3 regions of the Propionispora vibrioides genome follow, and region 2 is predicted to be linked to each of the others. Evidence: riboswitches for the same ligand, from Rfam matches in the RefSeq annotation. Region 2 holds a riboswitch; each other region holds the start of a gene.
What was found. Region 2 has a riboswitch for cobalamin ahead of BMW43_RS14700 (NAD(P)/FAD-dependent oxidoreductase). Riboswitches for the same ligand answer to the same signal wherever they lie in the genome.
Positions count from the first base shown of each region.

Region 1: it holds a riboswitch for cobalamin, as region 2 does, so the genes downstream of both, BMW43_RS12665 (PepSY-associated TM helix domain-containing protein) here and BMW43_RS14700 (NAD(P)/FAD-dependent oxidoreductase) in region 2, are expected to answer to the same signal.
Region 3: it holds a riboswitch for cobalamin, as region 2 does, so the genes downstream of both, BMW43_RS12200 (nicotinate-nucleotide--dimethylbenzimidazole phosphoribosyltransferase) here and BMW43_RS14700 (NAD(P)/FAD-dependent oxidoreductase) in region 2, are expected to answer to the same signal.

Region 1 is NZ_FODY01000015.1:72,489-79,802, reverse strand. It holds gene BMW43_RS12700 (BglG family transcription antiterminator) at 1-981, opposite strand, end outside; gene BMW43_RS12695 (PTS sugar transporter subunit IIA) at 1,347-1,787, shown strand; gene BMW43_RS12690 (PTS sugar transporter subunit IIB) at 1,790-2,293, shown strand; gene BMW43_RS12685 (PTS mannose/fructose/sorbose/N-acetylgalactosamine transporter subunit IIC) at 2,346-3,143, shown strand; gene BMW43_RS12680 (PTS system mannose/fructose/sorbose family transporter subunit IID) at 3,160-3,990, shown strand; gene rplM (50S ribosomal protein L13) at 4,468-4,908, shown strand; gene rpsI (30S ribosomal protein S9) at 4,932-5,324, shown strand; cobalamin riboswitch at 5,488-5,661, shown strand; gene BMW43_RS12665 (PepSY-associated TM helix domain-containing protein) at 5,677-7,113, shown strand; gene BMW43_RS12660 (transglycosylase domain-containing protein) at 7,225-7,314, opposite strand, start outside.
Region 2 is NZ_FODY01000020.1:14,019-21,332, forward strand. It holds gene meaB (methylmalonyl Co-A mutase-associated GTPase MeaB) at 1-966, shown strand, start outside; gene BMW43_RS14685 (sirohydrochlorin cobaltochelatase) at 1,226-2,260, shown strand; gene BMW43_RS14690 (sirohydrochlorin cobaltochelatase) at 2,453-3,346, shown strand; gene BMW43_RS14695 (SDR family NAD(P)-dependent oxidoreductase) at 3,433-4,191, shown strand; cobalamin riboswitch at 4,328-4,512, shown strand; cobalamin riboswitch at 4,750-4,923, shown strand; gene BMW43_RS14700 (NAD(P)/FAD-dependent oxidoreductase) at 5,378-6,880, shown strand; gene BMW43_RS14705 (NAD(P)/FAD-dependent oxidoreductase) at 6,864-7,314, shown strand, end outside.
Region 3 is NZ_FODY01000014.1:89,803-97,116, reverse strand. It holds gene BMW43_RS12235 (diol dehydratase small subunit) at 1-64, opposite strand, end outside; gene BMW43_RS12230 (propanediol/glycerol family dehydratase medium subunit) at 84-731, opposite strand; gene BMW43_RS12225 (propanediol/glycerol family dehydratase large subunit) at 755-2,425, opposite strand; gene pduB (propanediol utilization microcompartment protein PduB) at 2,447-3,235, opposite strand; gene pduA (propanediol utilization microcompartment protein PduA) at 3,268-3,540, opposite strand; gene BMW43_RS12210 (EutP/PduV family microcompartment system protein) at 3,533-3,976, opposite strand; gene eutS (ethanolamine utilization microcompartment protein EutS) at 3,980-4,321, opposite strand; gene BMW43_RS12200 (nicotinate-nucleotide--dimethylbenzimidazole phosphoribosyltransferase) at 4,622-5,650, opposite strand; cobalamin riboswitch at 5,776-5,977, opposite strand; gene cobS (adenosylcobinamide-GDP ribazoletransferase) at 6,097-6,861, opposite strand; gene BMW43_RS12190 (iron-containing alcohol dehydrogenase) at 7,189-7,314, shown strand, end outside.

The DNA of each region.
Region 1 (7,314 bases), on a different contig from region 2:
AGCGGTATGGAGTGCCAGCGCAATGCGCAGCTTTAAATTGTTGGTCAGATCAATATCATGGGCCTCATTAATTTCCTTCAGGGCTTCCAGTACCAGATGATCCACCTCGGTGGAAATCACATCGGTGTTGCCAAAATCCCCTTGCCCCTTCATATAAAGAGCGAAATAGTCGATTTCCGCTTCGGGAATACGGATGAAAAACACCTCGGAAATACGCTGGTAGACCTCGGTGGCAATTTCGCATTCCGGCGCCAGATTTTCGGTGATTTTGAGGTCCGTAGGCGTAATGAAAAAACAAGATTGCATACGGTGCAGGGCAACATAGATTTGCACAATCGTATTATTCAGCGTGGCCTCGGTGACCGGATGCTTGAAGGATACAAAGGTTTCTACCAGGATGTTCTTGATTCGATCCATGGTGCTGTTATCGTTGTTTCCGGAAAAAATTTCAGTGGCATTGGTGATCACCAAATTCTGATCCAGAATGCACAACCGCTTGCTCACCTCACTGCCGTCGATCATCACTTTATTGGAACTGCGCAGAAGCTCAAGGCCATATTTTTCGAGAATCTCCGACACATATTTCAAATCGTTGAGCAAGGTCGAGCGTGAGACATATATCTGGCTTTCGAGATCATACAGGGACATGGCGCGGTGCTGTTCTAAAAGCAGCAGCAGAATCTGATTGATTCTGCCGTTTTGATACATCGATGACGAGGTGAACTGCTTATAGTAGAAATCCTTGAATGCAGGGAATGCTGCATCATCGGTGATGGTGATGCGGCATCCCTTACGGGGAGCCGCCTGAAATTCTACACAGGATGCGGCTGTGAGTTCATTTTTTATTTCCTTGATATCATTTTGAATGGTGCGCAAGCTGACCTGCTGTTTCTTGGCAAAATGAGATGCGGTAACCCAGCTTTCAGCATTCTCACAGAGCTCCAAAATAATTTCAAGTTTTCGTAAATTCAAATTCAACATGAATATACCCTGCTTTCCTAATAACGGTGAGTAAACCGAGGCTTCCGTTAAACAATCTGCTCACTAGACTACACTATATTGTAGTAAGTATACCATGATAGTAAGTATATCATTAAAAATATAATTGTTGGGTTCGGTTTTTTGCGCATAATGGCGAAAACGTGAAAATCGAAATGCAGCAAGAATTACGAAAAATGATTACAAATCTTTTTGGCCTTATGGCAGGAAAGTGTATGATTAGGGGTGATGTGAATTTCGGGATTTAGCCGCAATATCTTTGTGCAATTCATTCAGGCAGGCATGGTATGATGATAACGAAATAAGCCATGCTACACGAAAATAGACAAGGAAAGGATGATTCGCTGATGGACAGTCCCAAATTCCGTGTTGTTTTGGTATCACACGGGGAACAGTCCCAGGGTATGCTGAATACGGTTCAGATGCTGCTTGGGCCGCAGAAGAACATAGCTGCTCACAGCCTATATCCCGAGCAATCGGTGATTGATTTGAACGAAAAACTGCAGGAAGAAATCGAACAGTATGGCTCTGAAAATATCATTTTTATGAGTGAGCTCATACATGGCTCTCCGTTTAACGCAGTTGTATCGTTGACACGTGAGCATCATATATTCCACATTACGGGAATCAACCTCGCGATGCTCATGACAGCTTTGCTGATGCGTGACAGGGAAGATGTAACGGCACAAGATATCTGTGAGGCCACGATTGCAGCAGCAGAGGGCAGCTTTGCAGATGTTGGGAAAATTTTGGAGGAGTCGACGGAAGAAGAAGAGGAGGAGGATTAAGTATGAGAAATGTGGTATTGGCTCGCGTAGACGACCGCCTGATTCATGGTGAAGTGGTGACTGCATGGACGCCGACAATGCAAGGTAATCGCATCATGATTGTGGACGACGAGGTAGTAAAGGACGCTTTCAATGTGCGGGTGGTTAAGGCATTGGCACCGGTCGGCACCAAGGTAATTGTCTATGGTGTTGAAAAGGCGGCGGAAAAGCTGATGGTTCCCGGCGTGGAGGGCGAGCGGATCATTATCCTGGCCAAAACTCCGATTACCTTCAACCGATTAGTTAAGGCAGGTGTTCCGCTGAAGGAGGTGAATCTGGGAGGTGCCGGTATCCGTGGCGAACGGCAGCCGTTTATCAACAACGTTGCGCTCAGTCCGGACGAGGTGCTCGCCTGTGAAGAGCTCAAGAAAGCCGGCGTGCGTGTGTACTATCAACTTGTTCCCGAGCAGGGTGTCGTCGAAATTGACGGCGCGCTCAAAAAAGCTAAGGAAAACTTTGGTCTGTGAGAGTTTGTAAGAAAAAAAAGCAAGAAGGAAGGATGAGGAAGCTATGACTTTAATGACGGCAATTTTGTGCGGCATCCTGTACTGGCTGGCCGAAGCCAATCTGCCTTTTGTGGGTTTATGGACACTGCAAAGGCCGTTGGTTTGCGGATTCCTAACCGGTTGGATTCTTGGGGATCCGGTTACCGGTGCTGTCGTTGGCGGCACAATCAATCTGGTGTATTTAGGCTTTATTTCCGCCGGCGGTTCGATGCCTGCGGATATGGCACTGGCCGGCGTTCTGGGTACTGCGTATGCAATCACCGGCCATCTCGATGCAAACACGGCACTGGCGATTGCAGTTCCGCTTGGACTATTAGGTACGATTGTATGGTATTTGCGTATGACCATTGACTCTGTTTTTGTTCACCTGGGTGACCGGTGGGTTGCCGAGGGGAAGTTTAATCGGCTATACCTGTCAAATATAATCCTCCCGCAGATCTTCTCCGCGGTGATATGTGTTATTCCCTGTACACTTGCGGCTTACTTCGGTGCAAATTATATTCAATCCTTTATTGAAATGTGTGCAGGAAAGCCGCTGCAAATCTTCCAGATTATCGGCGGATTGATGCCTGCCCTTGGTATTGCGATTACCTTGCAGTATATCTTCAAAGGTGAAGCGCGTATCTTCCTGTTCCTAGGATTTATGATTGCCACAGTTTCCGGGCTGACCTTGATTGAGCAGGGTATCCTTGGACTGTTGGCGGCGATCCTCTATATTCAGGTAACTGGTAATATGACTCCGGCGGCAGCATCGGCTGGCGGTGCATCCTCCGAGAACTACGATCCGGACTACGATCCGGACGATGACTGAAGAGAGGTGGGACAGCATGGTTAACAACGAACAGAAGCTAATTCCAAAAAACGCTCTGATCCGAGCCGCCCTGATTTGGGAAACTTGGGTTCAAACCTGCTATAATTACGAACGTATGATGGGGATGGCGTGTGCCCATACATTCCTCCCGGTTGTGAAATATCTGTATCCGAATAATAAAGCAAAGCAGATTGATCTGATGACGCGCCAAATGGAATTTTTTAACGTCCATCCTGAGTTCGGTTCTTGTATTCTCGGCCTGGCCATTTCGCTGGAAGAAGAAAAGGCAATGGGCAAGGAGATTCCGAACGAGTTTATCACCAATATAAAAACCTCCTTGATGGGTCCGTTGGCGGGCATCGGCGATACTATCTATCAGGGCGTTCTGATTCCGATTCTTCTGGCATTGTGTATTGATATCACCCGTTCCGGGACCGGAAATATATGGGGTGCAGTAATTTACGCGGTGGTCATGTTCGCCATCACCTACATTCTCTCCGTGGGAAACTTTATGTTTGGCTATCATGCGGGCAGTGATGCCATCATGGATTTCCTCGAGCGAGGGATACTGAATAAACTGCTCAAGGGTGCCTCTATCATGGGCTGCATGGTTATGGGCGGACTGATCGTAAACTATGTTAAAGTGACCTGCGGTCTGACCATCACCACTTCGGGGGCGGAGTTCTCGCTGCAGAAAAGCCTGTTTGACGCGATATTGCCCCATATTCTGCCGCTGGCCGCTACGATGGGTGTGTATGGTTTGCTGCAAAAGAAATGGACATCGGTCCGAATCATTATGTTGATGGTTGTAGTCGGCGTTGTCGGAGGTTTGTTTAATATATTATAAATGAGCACTTATGGAGCGTCATGAGGGAAGTTTCATCTTTGAGCGGCTTTCGATAACGAGAGCCGCTCAAAAACTTGTTATACTAGTGTCGGCGGTCTTAAAACAGTAAGAGAATGGCGAGGCTATTTTTCGCAGCGCGAGGTGAGGGGAGGAGGCATACCGTTAGTATGTTGACTGACGACAACGAAACGGTGGGGAAAATAGACCGCCAGTATTCATTGGATTAATGTTGACCAGGTACTAATTGCACAGGAGAAACATTAATGGTATTCATGTCGAATAGTATTAATGTTTCATTTTCCCAAGAAGAAAGAGCATTTCTGATAAAAAATGCAAATTATCCCTCGATAATCCTTGACTTTACCAGTCAGATTGATTAAAATGTTTTTATGAGATTTATGCCATGTATTCCATTAGCCCCGGAATTCAGGTTCAGAATCTAACCAACCCGTAACTTTTGCAACAAGGAGGGATACTATGAAAACAACATTTATGGCAAACGCAGCCAACGTAGAACGTAAATGGTATGTTGTAGATGCTGAAGGCAAGACTGTAGGTAGATTAGCCGCTGAAGTAGCCAAAATTCTTCGCGGAAAACATAAACCGACTTTTACTCCGCATGTTGATACAGGAGATCATGTCATCATAGTAAACGCAGCTAAGGTAGCGTTTACCGGTAAAAAATTGATCCAAAAAACATATTTCCGTCATTCCGGTTATCCAGGAGGTACTACCTTCACCACTGCCGGAAAAATGCTGGCTGAAAAGCCGGAAAGAGTCCTGGAAATCGCTATTAAAGGCATGTTGCCGAAGAATAGCCTGGGACGTCAAATGTACCGTAAATTGAACGTGTACAAAGGTGCTGAGCATCCGCATGCCGCTCAACAACCGGAAGTACTGGAACTTGATATTAGATAATACCGGAAAGGAGGAACATGAGTATGGCATTAGTTAGCTACTACGGCACAGGCCGCAGAAAAACTTCGGTTGCCAGAGTTCGTCTGGTTCCGGGAGAAGGCAACGTGATTATCAACGGCCGTCCGCTTGTTGAATATTTTGGTTTAAAAACTCTTGAACTGATTGTAAAACAGCCATTAAATCTTACTGAAACGATTGGTAAGTATGATGTATTGGCTAAGGTAGAGGGTGGCGGTCCTTCCGGACAGGCAGGCGCCATTCGCCACGGCATTTCCCGTGCTTTACTTAGAGTGGATCTCGAGTACCGCCCGTCTTTGAAACAAGCAGGCTTCCTGACTCGTGACCCCCGTGAAAAAGAACGCCGCAAATACGGTCTTAAGAAAGCCCGTAAAGCATCGCAGTTCTCGAAACGTTAATTTTATTCAAAGCAAGACCCGCATCAACTCTGGTTGGTGCGGGTCTTTTTCTATTTGCCGGAATAGGTTAAGCTGTTATTTTTCAACAATTTTACTGCATAAAGAATACTTAATGAAGTACCAATTGACATTTCAGAAAAAGTGCAGTATAGTAAGCGAGAAAAATAACAGATTTGGAACAGGTGCAATTGCGCTTAATAGAGAAGCCGGTACAAGCCGGCACGGTCCCGCCACTGTAAGGGGAGTCGCTCACAAGATGCCACTGGATATATTTCTGGGAAGGTGTGAGCCGACGAGGAACCTGAGTCAGGAGAACTGCCTGTTCAACAATCGCCGCTATGACCTGCGAGTGATGGGGAGGGGGATTTGGTTTGTTTGCAGTTTTTGCATGAGCCTTTTTCTTTGCATATGTGTGCGGAAAAGGCTCTTTTTTATTTTCAAGTCAGGAGGAAAAATTATGCGTTATTGGTATAAAATTCACCGCTGGATTGGTTTCATTTGCCTGCTGTTCTTTCTATTGCTTTGTCTTACCGGGCTGCCGTTATTATTTAAGACGGAAATCCATGATTTTAATCTTTTAGACAAAGAAAATATGCATCCCGCCTCAGATTACGGGCAAATCTGGAGGGAAGTAGACGCCGGGGAAAAATTAGTGAAGGAAGGCTATTCCGGCAAGTCGATACGAAGTATTTCGGTTCAGCCCGATGAGGGAAGAATACTATTTCGGGTTCAGGACAAAGACAGCAACAAGCCGGTCGCTGCCCGGTTAAGCATGGGCGGCGAGCAGCTTGCCTATTATCCGTCAGACCATACCCTGCAGCCCTGGCATCAGGAGAAAGTAAAATATCCCTGGCTGGCTGAATTCATGCATGAGATGCATCGTCTGCATATGTATCTTGGTATGGGCAAGGGCGGGATGGTGTTTTTAGGCTTCATGTGCTTTTTGAGCCTGGTCTCGGTTGTGTCCGGCTGCGTGCTTTACGGGCCGTTTATGAGGCGAAGCCCCTTTGCCCTTATTGGCAAGCGCAGTTGGCGGGAGCGGTGGTTTGGCTGGCACAAGTTTTTGGGCATTGCAACGGCTGTTTGGGCAATTATTTTATGTTTTAGCGGCGTTGTTATTGTTATTTTTTCACTCAGCTACGGTTTGTATATTCAGGATTCGAAGACGGCGGTGAAGGACTATTGGCAGTCAGCTCCGGCGGCGGGAAAACATCTTTCCCTGGCTGAAGCCAAAACTTTTGTAATGGAAGCCTTTCCTGACGATGTGATCCTTTCGCTTGATTTACCGGATAGAAGGCAATCGCCGGCGGCTTATATTTTCTACATTACACCGGCGACAGAGAATCCGCTGGACTTTCTGGGGCAGCTTGTTTTTATCCCGGACAGAAAAGGTATGGAGCCGCAATATTTCACCAAACCTTTACCGGATTATTTGTTTTTTGCCGGCTATATGCTGAAACTGCACATCCACAATCACGAACTGCTTATTTTAAAGATTCTATGGGCTCTTCTGGATATCGCGCTCATTTTTGTTATTCTCTCCGGTCTGCTGGGGTGGCTCAGGAAAGGTGAAAAAATAGAACGCTCTTCTGTTGCCACGCCATCGCTCAACCGGCCGACAGCATCAACCTGGAAATGGCCGGGCATTCTGGCCGGCTTGAGTCTGCTGGGCCTGGTTCTTCCCCTATACGGAACAGTGGGGGAATTTGCCGGCACCATTGCCTGGCTGGCTGTAGCCTTGCTAAGTATTTTCTTATGGCGGGAAAGAAATTCCCAAGGGAACGCCTAATTGATACTTACTGCAAATTTTTCAATCAGATTTATATAGGTAAACAGAAAAAAGCTGGAACAGTGATATTACACTGATTCCAGCTTTAAGAATAATACCGGCATTGTTTTTCTATTTTGCCAGGACAATGGGTTGCAGTTTGGCTTCCTGGGCTGTATCCGGCCCGAGGTAATTGTGTTTGACCATGGCGCCTAAGACAAT
Region 2 (7,314 bases):
GAAGACTACGTGCAGGGTGTGCTGGCCGGTGACAGAGTCTTATTGTCCCGGGCTATCACCCTGATTGAAAGCAATGCCCCGGCTCATATGGATATGGCCCAGCAGGTGCTGCAGCAATTGCTGCCCTATGCGGGAAAGTCACTGCGGGTTGGCATTACCGGGGTGCCCGGTGCCGGCAAGAGTACCTTTATTGAAGCTCTTGGCTGCCGGTTGTGCCGGACCGGGCACAAGGTGGCGGTGCTGGCGGTTGACCCCAGCAGCAGTGTGACCAAGGGCAGCATCCTGGGTGATAAAACCCGGATGGAGAATCTGTCCAAGGAACCACAGGCCTTTATCCGTCCCTCGCCATCAGGCGGAACGCTGGGCGGCGTAACCCGGAAAAGCCGGGAGACTTTGCTGCTTTGTGAGGCCGCCGGCTATGATGTCATCCTGGTGGAAACGGTGGGGGTCGGACAGAGTGAAGTCACCGTCCGGTCTATGGTGGATTTCTTTCTCCTGATTGTGTTAACCGGTGCCGGCGATGAACTGCAAGGCATGAAGAAAGGTGTCATGGAGCTGGCCGATGCCATTTTGATCAATAAAGCCGACGGCGATAACAGACGGCGTGCTCTGGCCGCCCGGGTGGACTATGAACGTATTCTTCATTATCTGCGTCCGGCAACCGAAGGCTGGCAGACCAAGGCCTATACCTGCTCAGCGTTGAGCGGCGAGGGAATTGACGATATCTGGTCGGTGGTCTGTGAGTTCCGGGACAGGATGGGGGCTTCCGGTGTGTTCGAAGGACGTCGCAAGGCACAGACTCTTTCCTGGGTGTACTCTATGGTGGAGGAGCACCTGCATAATCTGTTTTTCCAAAATCCGGCCGTACGGGTCGGTAAGACTGCCGTGGAACAGGATGTTATCACCGGCAAGGTCTCGGCTACTATGGCGGTTAACCGGTTAATTGGTATGTTTGAGCAGTCATAATAGCCCGGTTGTCGTCAACGGATTGAAAAATCAGGCCAGTTGCGGAAGTTTCTTTTCGCACTGCGCCCTGAGCCGGTCCGGATTGGGCTGACAAGGGCAAAAAGATTGCCAAATAATAAATTGAAGAGGTTATCATAGAAGGAGAGGTGTCGCCTACAGGCGAAAGGTTCTTGGATAAGTTAAAAACTGTCTAGCCGGTGACTAGCAGGAGCACCAGGGTTATTTCTCCTGCAATTCAATGTATAAGGGAGTAGAAATAATGAGACTTAGTGGAAAGAAACTGTTGATTGCATCTGTGGTATGTGCTATGATGACGGGCTTGACGGCAACCGGCTTTGCCGCTTATCAGTTAAACCCGGAAGTGAAGGATGCCACTCCGGCCTTGAAACAGGCAGCGGAAATTGGTGTTCGCGTTTCGGAAACACCTTCGCTGCAGAACCTGGAAAATAAAGATGCTATTTTGGTTATGAGTTTTGGGACAACCTTTACTGATTCCCGCAAGGCCACCATTGAAAAAACGGTGGCAGACATTCAGGCGGCTCATCCCAATACCAAAGTGGTGCTGGCTTTTACTTCCCATATTATTGTTGACCGGATTCAGGCCAATGAAGGAATTAAGATCCCCACACCGGAAGAAGCTCTGGCCCAACTTAAGGCAGAAGGCTACAGCCGTATTGCCCTGACCTCGCTGGATGTCATTCCGGGTATGGAATATGCCTATGACACCGCTATTTTCGATATCTATAAGAGCCAGTTCAAGAAAATGACCCTGGGTACGACACTGATGTACTGGATGGGACAGGAAAACCAACGTGATGATGTGACTGAGGCTATGAAAGCCTTTAGTACTGAATTCCCTAAGACTGGCAAAAAGGATGCCGTCTTATTGATGGCTCATGGTACGCCGCATCCGTCCAATGCTTACTATGCCGTTATGCAGGACCGTTTAACTGAACTTGGTTTCAAAAATACCTATGTCTATTCGGTAGAAGGCTGGCCTCATTTGGACACAGTTATTCCTCAGTTGAAGGCACAGGGTATTAAAAATGTTACGCTGATTCCGATGATGATGGTGGCCGGAGACCATGCCAACAACGATATGGCTGGCAGCGAACCGGAATCGCATAAATCCATCCTGGAAAAAGAAGGCTTTAAAGTCACCCCGTACATCCACGGTCTTGGTGAAAACCAAGCTATCCGCAAACTGTTTGTCGACCGGGCTAATGAAGCGTGGGATGCCCTGGAAGCCGCAACTCCTGTGAAGGAAAAAGGCCATGGCATGATGATGAAATAAATTTGGCTATGCCCTCTCCAACTCTCCTTGCTGACGATAAAACGCCGCAGGGAGAGTTTTTTTAGTGAATTTTATATCGTTATCAGAGCAGGACAAACTATAAAGCATAGTGAAATAAGAAAACAGGTTAATGACTAAAAGAAGTAATAGGGACTGCGCAGCGGTAATGATTGATGAAACGGAGTTAAAAAGATGAAAATAGATGCAAGGATTGTCAGAAAACCATCGGAAGCAGTAGTACCATTGTCTGCCGGACAGACAGCAAACGATAGAAAAGCAATTTTGGTTGTGAGCTTTGGCACTACCTATCCGGAGGCCCGGCAAGCGGCCATTGATCAGGTAACAGCAAAGATCCGGCTGGCCTTTCCGGAATATACCGTACGTCAGGCGTTTACCTCGCGACGGGTCATTGAGCGGATTAACACCAGGGAAGGTATACGGTATTTGACCGAGGAACAGGCACTGGCTGCACTGGCTGAGGAGGGTTTTCGTGAGGTAGTTGTCCAGCCGCTGCACATGGAAGCCGGTTATGAGTATGACAAAGTGCGCAGAGTCGTGGAGACTTACCGGGATAAACAGGCTTTTGAAAATCTTTATCTGGGCAGGCCGCTTCTCTATTATGCCGGTCAGGAAGGCGTAACGGATGACTATTTGGCTGCCATACAGGCAGTACGCCGGACTTTTCCGCCAATCGGGCCGCAGGAAGCGATTGCTCTGTTGGGGCATGGCGGTTTGCACCCGGCCAATGCTGTTTATGCTGCCCTGCAGTTAAAGCTGCAGGATGCGGGAATTGGGCAGGTGTATGTATTTACCGTGGACGGCTATCCTGCCGTGGAAGATCTGATCAGGCGGCTGGCAGCCGATGGTGTCAGGAAAGTCACCCTTATTCCGTTGCTGCTGGTAGCCGGCGAACATGCCAGACGGGATATGGCGGGAGATGAGCCTGATTCTTTTCAGTCCCGGCTGCAGGACGCCGGCTTTGAAGTAAGCGTTTGTTTGCAGGGGGTTGGTGAGAACCCGGCGATTCAGGATATTTATGTCCAGCATGTTAAAGATGCTATCGCTGAGAAAAAGGACTTTTCCTGAATAGAAGAACTACCGGAGGGAAAGCTTTTTCAGAAGACGTAGTTAGCGGCCGTCCGGACAGGATAAACGGACGAAAGGGGTAAGCAATGAACATACAGGGAAAAGCGGTACTCATTACCGGCGGTACCTCCGGTATTGGCCTGGCGGCAGCCAGGCTATTCCTGGAGCAAGGCGCCGGAGTTGCCGTTGTGGGAAGGGACCGGAAGAAAGGCGAAAAAGCGGTACAGGAATTAGACTCATATGGGAAAGTCTGCTACATCGAAGCTGACGTGGCTAAGGTAGCTGATTGTCAGAAAGCGGTCGTCCAAACCTGTAAGGTTATGGGCCGGCTGGATATTGTCGTTAATTGTGCCGGTACCTATCAGGAGAAAGCCATTGAAGAGGTTAACGAGGATGATTATGAAGCGATCATGGATGTGAATATGAAAGGGACCTATTTTATTGCTAAGTTTGCCGTGCCGGAATTAAAGAAAGGCAAGGGCGGCGCCATTGTCAATGTCTCTTCCGATGCCGGGCTGCAGGGCAACTGGCTGTGTACTGCCTATTGCGCGGCAAAAGGGGCTGTCAACACTTTTACCAAAGCTTTGGCTCTGGAATTGGCGCCCTATGGCATCCGGGTCAATGCCGTATGCCCCGGCGATATTCATACACCTTTGCTGGAAAAACAATTAGAGCAGGCTGCGGACAGAGAAAGAACACTGCGGGATATGGCCGGTATTTATCCCTTGGGACGGCTGGGAACGCCCGATGAGGTGGCTCAGGTAATTTTGTTTCTGGCTTCGCCGCAGGCCGCCTTTGTTACAGGCGCGTTATGGTCGGTCGATGGCGGACTGACCGCCTGTTAAGGATTTGGCTGCCAAACAAAAGATAGAGAATACTGTATTCAATATTTAGCCTGTGTATACATTATATAGAAGGCTTTTTATTTGACTTCCTGTTTGCTGCATGATATGTTAAATGAGAAAGTTATGAATATACAATGAAATACGTAAAGAGGTAGGTGCCCTACGGGGCTTAATAGGGAAGTCCGGTGCAAGGCCGGTGCGGTCCCGCCACTGTAATGAAGAGTGACTCCAAAAAGCAAGGCCACTGGGATATTCATCCTGGGAAGGATTGGGGGAGCGATGACGCAGAGCCAGGAGAACTGCCTATCTGACAATCACCGATTGACCTGCGAGCGACGGGAAGGCGATTATAAGGGAAGTCTATATGCATAGGCTGTCTTTGGGTTGCCTCTTTTTAGGCATCCTGTATGGCGCTTTGAAGATAGGTTTCTTTTGTAATCAATTTTTTCGGCAGCAGGCGAGAGTTGATGACAAAAGAAACCTATTTTATGTTGTGAAGGGGGGACTCTGGTTACGACTGCCGGATTGGAGCGGGCAGTTGTTGTGGATTTTTATAATGAAATACGCAAAGAGGTAGGTGCCCTGCGGGGCTTAATAGGGAAGGCCGGTGCGGTCCCGCCACTGTAATGAAGAGTGACTCCAAAAGGCAAGGCCACTGGGATATTCATCCTGGGAAGGATTGGGGAAGCGATGACGCAAAGCCAGGAGAACTGCCTATCTGACAATCACCGATTGACCTGCGAGCGACGGGGAGGCGATTACGACGGAAAGTCTATACCCATAGGCTGTTTTTGGGTTGTCCGGAAACGGCTGGGAAAGCGGGCTTCCTTTGTAATCAACTTTTACGGCTGTGCGGTTGATCATAAAGGAAACCTGCTTTTTTTGCATAAATGAGAATACGTCCTTATTTTATGTTTGCCGGTAAACTGGCCGGAATATCGAATGGCGGTGAATATAAAGCTATGCCTGATACAATTTAATAGGGAGTCGCTGATAATTGGGGTTTGGCTGACGCAGCCGGACGGAAAAAAATCCGTCTGGACGGACGTGCAGTGCGAATAATTCAGTGGTTTCCTAGATGGACAGAACAAAGAGAAGTCCGAATAAATGTCTGAACGGCAGATGTTTATCCGGTTTTTTTATTTTTTCTATTAATTAATATTGCAGTCATACAGGGAGTGAAAACATGTCAACACTTAAGTCCGATGTCGTTATCATTGGTGGCGGTATCGTTGGTACGGCTATTGCCAGGGAATTAGCCAAATACCAGCTACGCGTTGTCCTGCTGGAAAAGGAACCGGAACTGGCCGCTGGCACCACCAAGGCAAACAGTGCCATCCTTCATGCGGGTTTCGATGCCAAACCGGGGACGCTGAAAGCCAGATTAAATGTACGGGGTAATGCTCTGTACCATGCGTTGCGGGAGGAGTTGTCCCTTGCCATCCAATGGATAGGTTCACTGGTTGTTGCTACTGATAAAGAAGAGCTGCAGACCATAGCGGAACTTTTGAACCGGGGAAACCAGAACCAAGTGCCTGGGCTGGCTTTGCTGAGCCGGGAGGAAGCGCTGACCAAGGAACCCGGCTTAGTGAACGCTGAAGGCGCGTTGTGGGCGCCTTCGACAGGAATCTTTCTTCCGTTTGATGCTGCGCTTGCGTTTGCCGAAAACGCCGCCCAAAATGGCGTGCAAATTCTCACAGAATGTCCTGTTACCAATATGGAAATAACCAATGGCCGGATTACCGGGGTCAGGACACCGCAAGGCTCGATTACAGCCAGCTATGTCATCAATGCCGCTGGACTTTATGCCGATACGGTCGCCCGTTTGGCAGGTGATAGCAGCTTTACCCTTACTCCGCGTAAAGGCGAATATATATTATTTGACAAAAACGCCGGACCCAGAGTGAATCACGTACTATTTCCCACACCAACCAAGCACTCGAAAGGTATTTTAGTTGCACCTACCGTACACGGTAATACTTTCATTGGACCGAACGCCCAGAATATGCCTGAGGAGGAGAATTTGGCGATAGCCGCCAAAGAAAATCTGGCGACAACCGCCGCCGGTTTCCAGGAAGTTATCACAGGCGCTAAACGTTTGTTCCCGGCTATACCGCTTAATGCATCGATTACCGAGTTTTCCGGTCTGCGGGCCGTTGCCGATAGCGATGATTTTGTGATTCGTCCATCAACGGTTGTTAACGGGTTAATTCATGCCGCTGGTATTCAGTCGCCTGGTTTGACGGCTGCTCCGGCCATTGCCGAGCTTGTCGCTGAACTTTTAAAAGAGTGTGGTTTGCTGCTGCTGCCTAAGAAAAAATTTATTAGCCATAATGAACCCAAAATTGTATTCCGTGAATTATCAAATGAGCAGAAACAAACGCTCATTCGTAAAAATCCATTATACGGACGCGTTATTTGCCGCTGTGAAACCGTTACCGAAGCGGAAATCGTGGCTGCTATTCATTCTCCCTGCGGGGCGAAAACGGTTGACGGTGTAAAAAGACGGACCCGCGCCGGCATGGGCCGCTGCCAGGGTGGTTTCTGTGGACCTAAGGTGGCCGCTATTCTGGCCCGTGAGCTGCAGGTGCCGCTAACCGCCATTCGTAAGGAAACGGCCCAGTCCTATCTGTTTTATGACAAAATTCCAGTTGATGCCGGAGGAAATCAAAGTGAAACAATTCGTTGACATAGCCATTATCGGCGGTGGACCGGCCGGCCTTGCCGCCGCTTATAGCGCTGCCGAACAAGGCGCCGAAAATATACTGATTATTGAACGCGACCGCGAATTGGGTGGTATTCTTCAACAGTGCATCCATAACGGGTTTGGTTTGCACCGGTTTAAAGAGGAACTGACCGGTCCCGGTTATGCCCGACGGTATATCCAAATGGTCGGACAGAAAAAGTCGATTCGCGTGATGCTGGATACCATGGTGCTTGATGTGCAGTCTGACAAAACAGTGATTGCCGCCAACCCACAGGACGGCTTATGCGAAATTCATTGCCGGGCCGTTGTGTTTACCATGGGTTGCCGGGAACGCACCCGTGGCGCCATCCGTATTCCCGGAGAGCGACCGGCCGGTGTGTTTACCGCCGGAGTTGCCCAGCGCATGACTAATATGG
Region 3 (7,314 bases), on a different contig from region 2:
CCCCCTGGTACATGGACTGCAATACTTGCCGAACGATTTCTTCCACTAATTTTTCCTGAGACATGGTGTTCACCTCCGTTGACTTAAAATTTCACTTCTACTTCTACCGGTTTCTTGCCGGGAATAACGTGTTCCGTTTCTTTGATATGAAGCACGGCTGCTTTGGCCTGGTATTTTGGCCGGGCCATCTGATCATTTTTCGTCGGAACCGGCGTAGGCGATTCGCCTTTGGCGTATTTGGCCGCATTTTTGCCGATAGCGCGATACGTAGGCAGATCAATGAGCGGCGACTGTGAAAATAACTCCAGATTGCTCAAGGGCGGCAAATCTTTCTGGTGAATAACCGTCGTGCCGCGCGACTGGATGCCGATGGCAATTCCGGAGCCGCTTAATTTTGTTGCGTCATGGGCGGCAAAATCCACGTCGGATGTTCTGAGCACCCGTACAACACGGGCCTGAATGCCTTCTTCCTCAATACCGGCGATAATTTCCCGCAGAACATCGCTGTGAGGAATATTGACAATTGTTTTATTCTGGTATTTACCAAAAGCCGGCGCCAGGGCGATGACCACTTCATCGGTACGCGTTCCCGGGCGGGCGTCGCCTTTTTCCACCAGTGTCATCGGACGGCCCTGCACCACCGGTTTACTTGGTGCTGCCGCAGTCGGCGGTTCCATTCCCTGCATAACTTGCAGGACAATTTCACGAATCATTTGTTCGCTAATTTGCATTTTTTACGCACCTCTTTCCCGACTCAAACATCGAAATCAGACGGATTGATCGCCTGACTGATATTTTTAATTTCCTCCCAGCGCGCATCGCTGAGACGATAACCGGTTCCGGGGCCCTGGTAGTCATTTTGCTGATTAACGGCGCTGATGACATTAAAGTCTTTATCCAAAATGGCGGCTGTATGGAGATAGTCGCCGGAAATGCGCTGTTTAAGCAAATTGAGTACATTCGAAGCCACATCATTAAAGCCGGCTTTCGATAAGGCTTTAATCACATCAAGCCCCGTAATCCCGCGGCTCATCAGCTCCTGGGCAGCTTTCAGGTCTTCAACAATGTTGCGCGGCGGCATATCGTTGCTGCCATGGGCATAAGTGGCGGCTTCCACTTCTTCGTCCGTAATGGCCGGGAAGCCCAGTTCTCTGAAAACAGCCTGAATGGCCTTCGCTGCTTTATTGCGAACACGGATGATCTCTTCTTCCGAAACAGGGCGGAGACCACCGTCGACCTTGAGGTCACGCTGCAGAATATTCCAATCGTCATAATCCTCTACATCCCAGTTGGAACCGGCAAACATGTTGTCATAGTTCGGCGTTCCGCTGTAGCCGGAGCAGATGAAGTCCGTACCCGGCAGGAACTGCATAAGTGTGCGGGCCGTACGGCGAATGTCGGAATGAGTGAAGGTCTGGTCATTGCTGGAGGCAACTTCCAGGTCGATCATGGCGGCGCAGAGATTTTCCGCCAGAACAGCGCGGATACCGGAGGGAACGGCTGCCGGTACACCGATGCAGCTTACGGAACCGTTTTGCAGTCCCTGCACACCGGCACCTCTGGTGACCATGATGCAGCGGATTTCCAGATACAGCATCGATTTGCCCTCGGCATAACCCATCTGTACTTCTGAACCGGTCCCGGATGTAAAGCGCATTTTCAGACCCCGTGAGGCATAGGCCGATGCGAGGAATGCCTTCGACCAGGGAGTATCATCACCGTCGACAAATACATTTTCCGTACCGTATACGGAAATCGTTTCCGCATACGCCGTGATACCGCGCATGCCCAGTTCAAGCTCCGTCGCTTCTTCCAGGGCGCATTGAATGAGTGTGCCGCCGCGGCCAACCTGACTGCCCAACAGCAGGGCCAGCGCATTAAAGGGGGCATAACGGACAACGGCAACGGTCGTTTCCATTTCGTCGAAACCGCGCAGGGACGCTTCGGCGCCATCGGCCGCAATCAGTACGGGATTGTCTTTCACGTTCGTAATATGGCATTGGTTTGAAGGCGTTTTGCGGGCGCGCATCTTTTGCAAAGCCATCATCATTTCCACTACGTTCATCTGATTAAATACGTCGACCAGTTTGGCCGCCGTAAGACCGCGAACGATTTTGACGATTTCCTGGCGGGGCACGTGAATATCAACAAGCATTTTGGCGATTTCCGTGCTGTCCATGGCCATCGCCTGTTCGGCGATCGAAGCGTCGATCGCATAGTCGGCGATAAACTGATCAATAAAATCGAACTTGTCGCGGAGAATACCATCCATTTCTACGATTTTACCGTTTTGCACCTTAATGCTCGGCGTCGGATCATTCGGACTGCCCATGGCAATCAACCCGACCTCCGGCCAATCTACTACGAACCCATCCTGATTGACGGGACGGGCTTCCAACGCTTGCACGCGTTTTGATCTCTTCATGCTAAATCCCCTCCTCGTCAGTTAGATATAAGGCGTTGTCGAAGACGGAGCCGGTCCGCCCATCGCTTCGAGCAGCTTTCTGCCCGCCTCTTTTGCGGCCAGAACAGACTGCCGGACAGCACCGGAATCACCGCTGATCATGATAATCACTTCGTTGGAAAAGCTGGTGCCCTGAGCGGGACTGGAATAACCGATCAATTCAACATTGGCCGTTTTTACCGCCACATCGGACATGAGCACACCGATAGCGGCAGGCGCGCCGACAATCAGACCGAAGGCTTTGCCGAGCGGCGCGTTAAAAGCTTTATTGATTGCATAGCTGGCCCGGGCCGTATATTGCAGTTCAATATGGCCGGCGTCATTGCCGTATACATCACCGAACGTGCGGTTCAGTTCCTTCAAGGCCACTTCCACAGCCCGTCTTGCGTCGGAAACCTCTTCGGCCCCAAAAATAATCAAGCTGCCATGGCCGGCGCCGCCTTTCGTATCACGGGCCAACTCGATGGCTACGATTTCCGTATTGGTCGCTTTGACCGCTTCATCGGCAGCCATAATGTGAGGGCCGGCACCGGTACGGGCGCCTAAAATACCGATAGAGCGGTACTTGGGGTCAATCTTCATCATTTCATGCAGCGAAGGGTCTACATTGGCAATCACAAGGCCAATCGTATCGCCGATGGCCGTTCCGACAAATTCGGTCATGCCCGGATTTGCCGGACAAGCCGCGGCTTGAGCTTTACTGGCCGGCGCCTGCTCTTCCATCCTTTTCTTAATTTCATCCATTACCTTGTCAATCAATTGTTCTTGCATTTATCTGGTCACCTCCATAATATTTCCCTGGCTTACACCTTCGGTAAAATTTTTTCCACATCAGTATGAGGACGAGGAATTACATGAACGGAAACGACCTCCCCTACCTTACGGGCTGCCGCTGCGCCTGCATCGGCAGCCGATTTGACGGCTCCCACATCACCCCGCACCATAACGGTTACAAGACCGGAACCGATCCTTTCGTAGCCGACGAGGATGACGTTGGCCGATTTGACCATGGCATCAGCCGCTTCAATCGCGCCAACCAGGCCTTTCGTTTCCACCATTCCTAAAGCTTCACTCATTGTCGCACCTCCTTTCGAGGAATTTCAGCAATGTTTCTATTCCTTCTCCTGTAAAAGCAGACACAGCAAAAATAGGACCGCTGACCCCGCTTTCCAAAAGACGAACACGAGCTTGTTCCGGTCTGGCCTCAGGCGAATCGATTTTCGTAATGATCCCGATGGATTGCCTGGCAAACATGGTCGCAAAACCGGGCGGCAGTACCGGACCGGTACGAATGCCATCCTGCACAACCGCAATGAGCGACGCCTGGGACGCGGTTACCATGAGCGCCGAGTAAAGCCGCGGCATCTGGGCATATTCGCCCGGTGTATCAATCGTACCGTCATGAAACATGATGGCCTGCGTCTTTGCCACCTGTTGCTCTTTTTTTTCCAATGCATGAATCAGCGATGTCTTCCCTGCACCGACAGCGCCGACAAACATAACCTGCCGCATCGGCTAGGAGCGCGTAACCTTCGGCCCGGAAAAGCCCAGTCCGTCACCAAGCAGATGAACGACCTGGTTAAGCGCCGCCTCCACCGCCGAAATATTGCCGGTAATAACCACAGAACCCGTAAAACGGTCCATAAAACCGATGGTCACAGCGGCGGTCTTCGTTGCCGCATCGGCGGCGATAATGGCTGCTTCACAGGGAGTGATCGTTAAAATTCCGATCGCCGAAACAGCAGTGAGACCGAGTTTTTCGCATAAATCCTTTTTGGGATTGGCAATCAAATGAGCAAGAGTCACCTGCTTGCCCGGCACATACTCTTGAACCATGCGCGGTTTGTCTAAGGCCATAGCATCCTCCACGTTGTGCTAAATCATCGTTGTCTTTACACATATTTGATTTTTCTGTCTTTCTACCTTGCTTAAATTTTGCCAAGCGACCGTACATAATTGCTGCTTTCAAAAAAGCTTTTTTCCCCCTTCCTCCCCAGGGAAAAAGCAATAGGATTATTTTGTTGTATTACCCTATTTCTTTTACAAAAAAAGAGAAAGCGCCCTTCTTTACTAAGAAGGGTACTTTCTCTTCCTAATTTAAAAACGCAAAAGGATTTTACCGCAAGGAGGGACAGACCACTCGCTATGACCGGTTTCCTACATGGCCAGTTCCTTCTTGCCCGCCTCGGCCAAAAAATCGGAAATCCTCGCCACATGCTGCATGGCATAAAGCATGGTTTTCAGCATAGACACCATCAGCACTGCGCCGGTACCTTCCCCGAGGCCCATGCCGGCGTGAATGATCACATCTTCAGCCATAATGTTGCCCAACAGGAGACAGTAGGCCATACCGGGTTCCTTGGACATATGGGACGGCAGCGCGTAACGGTCCAGTTTGCTGTCGATGCGGACGGCACAGGCGTAAGCCACAGCCGTAATAAATCCGTCCAGCACAAAAGGAATCTTTAGTTTGCCGCATTCGACCATACTGGCACACATGGCCACAATATCAAAACCGCCCACACAGCGCAAAATATCTTCTACGTCGTGAAGCTTGACCATGTGCTTTTCGACGCCCTTCTCTACAATAAGCCGCTTGCGCCGCAGTGCTTCGGGCGATTTGAGTCCGGCGCCGTGGCCGACGACAAATTCAGGCGGCATCCCGGTCAGTGCATGGAGCACCGCCGACGAAGTCGTTGTATTGCCAATGCCCATTTCGCCAAAGGACAAAAGATTTGCTTGTTTTTCCCTTACGGCTTGTTGCACCCGTTCCACGCCAACCTGCCAGGCTTGTTGAAACTCCTCGCGGCTCATCGCTTCTTCTTTCATAAAGTTTTTTGTCCCGAAGGCAACTTTTTTGTTGATGCCTGCTTCGCGCTTATCGCGAATGCCTATGTCGATCACTTCATAGGGAATCTGATTGATTTGACAAAAGCAACTGACTGTTGCCAGACCGGCCGCCATATTGCGCGCCTGCAAATAGGTAAATTCAACCGGGTCCGGCGCGACAGCCTCTTCGACGACACCATTATCGGCCGCATAAATGATGTGATAGGGGCGAATTTTCTTATCAAGTCTGCCCCAGGCCAAAAGCACCTTTTTCAGATGTTTTTCCAAAAGGCCCAGGCTATGGAGCGGCTTGGCCGCACCGTCAATCAGTTCATCAACCACTTTTTCAAAATCCATCGTCTTTCCCTCCTATGGTGAATTATTGTCCGTAATCATCCCGACCGACAAAAAGCACCTGCCTAAAAGGCAGGTGCTTTGACTTCCAGCTCCTATCCTTCCGGCATTTTCTCTGACGCGGAGAAAAATGACAGCCATAACAGGCAGGTCTCCTGGCTAGCGGATCAAAAAACGTTCAGCGCCTTCCCGGCTTTCCGGTGGCATGTGCTGAAAATTCTCCCCGATTACAGTGGCGCGACCGCGTCGTTTCAGGACTATGTCCTGTCCGAGCTTCCCTATTCTCCTCTTATTGTTAGGCTAAGAGGCACCTGGTTGGTGGCATCTCTATGAAATTATACCTAGCACTTCGCTAGGAAAAGACCTTCTCCTATCCATTTTCCCGAGTCAGCAAAAAAGTCGGCAAGGCTGTAAAAAAAGTCCTATCTTTTCCTCAAAAGCAGCGCTTGTTACGAAAACAAAAACAGAAAGAGCGCGGCTGCGGCCAACTCCGTAACAATGTTGACAGCGCCGTATACATCACCGGTGACACCGCCCAGTTTGCCGCTCACATAAGCAGCAAACAAAAGACCGCAGCCAACGGCGCTGCTGCCGGCTATGGCAGCTTTCAGACCCAGAAAGGCGAACATGGCTGCCGCAAACAAAAGCGCCACATAAAGATTGCCTGTCTCCCGGTGAGAAGGAAAGACATGGCCCAGGCCGCTCGGCCTGGCATAAGGAAAGAAGGTAATGGTCATGACCACAGCGAGCCTGCCGGCTACAGGCATCAGGATCACCACCCCGGGCAGCAGTTGCGGCTCCAGATCAGTAAGAATGGTGAACCGGGCTAACAGCGCCAGAGCCAAGGCCATAGCACCAAAGGCGCCGACACGGCTGTCTTTCATGATTTCGAGCATGCGCTCCCGGTCCCGGCCGGAAAATACACCGTCAAAGGTATCCATAAAACCGTCCCAGTGAAGCGCCCCGGTAAGGACCACTTCCCCGATGATCAAAGCGGCTACCAGCGTATTCTGCGGTCCCAAACCGCCGAAATACTGTCTGGCCCCCCACAGAAATGCCGCTAACAGCAGACCAAGCATCGCTCCGATGAGCGGAAAGAATTTGACGCTTCGTCCAAAACTCTCCAACGAACTGTCATGGTGCTTACAGATTTCTATCCGCGTTAAGAACTGAAAACCGGTAATAAAATCGTCCAGCCATTGTTTTGGTTTCATGGATAGATCCCTCACAAAGTTTAAGGATAAGAAGATGGAAAATTCGGCACTCAGTTCAATGGCCATTTAAACATGTTAGTCTTATTATATAATGAAATGAATATCCATCTAAGCCAGATAATTGCTTCATTATGATAATAAATTGCTCTTCTTCCCCCTAATGGGTTAGAAGCCTTTTTGCACTACAGACAGACCTTTCATTAATAATTTTTCCCATTATAGACTTATCTTGCCGACTTGCCCCAAAAGGCCCCTCCGGCTCTTGTAAGCGCCAAAATGAAATGATACGATGAAACAGACGAATCAATGACAGGGAGCTGACAAAGAGTGGACAATCAGATCCATGAATATTTTATGGCGCCAATCAGCCTGATCGGTGCCGGTAGTCTGGAAAAACTTGCCGAATATTTGAAACCGATGAAGCTGCGTAAGGCACTCATTGTAACCGATGCC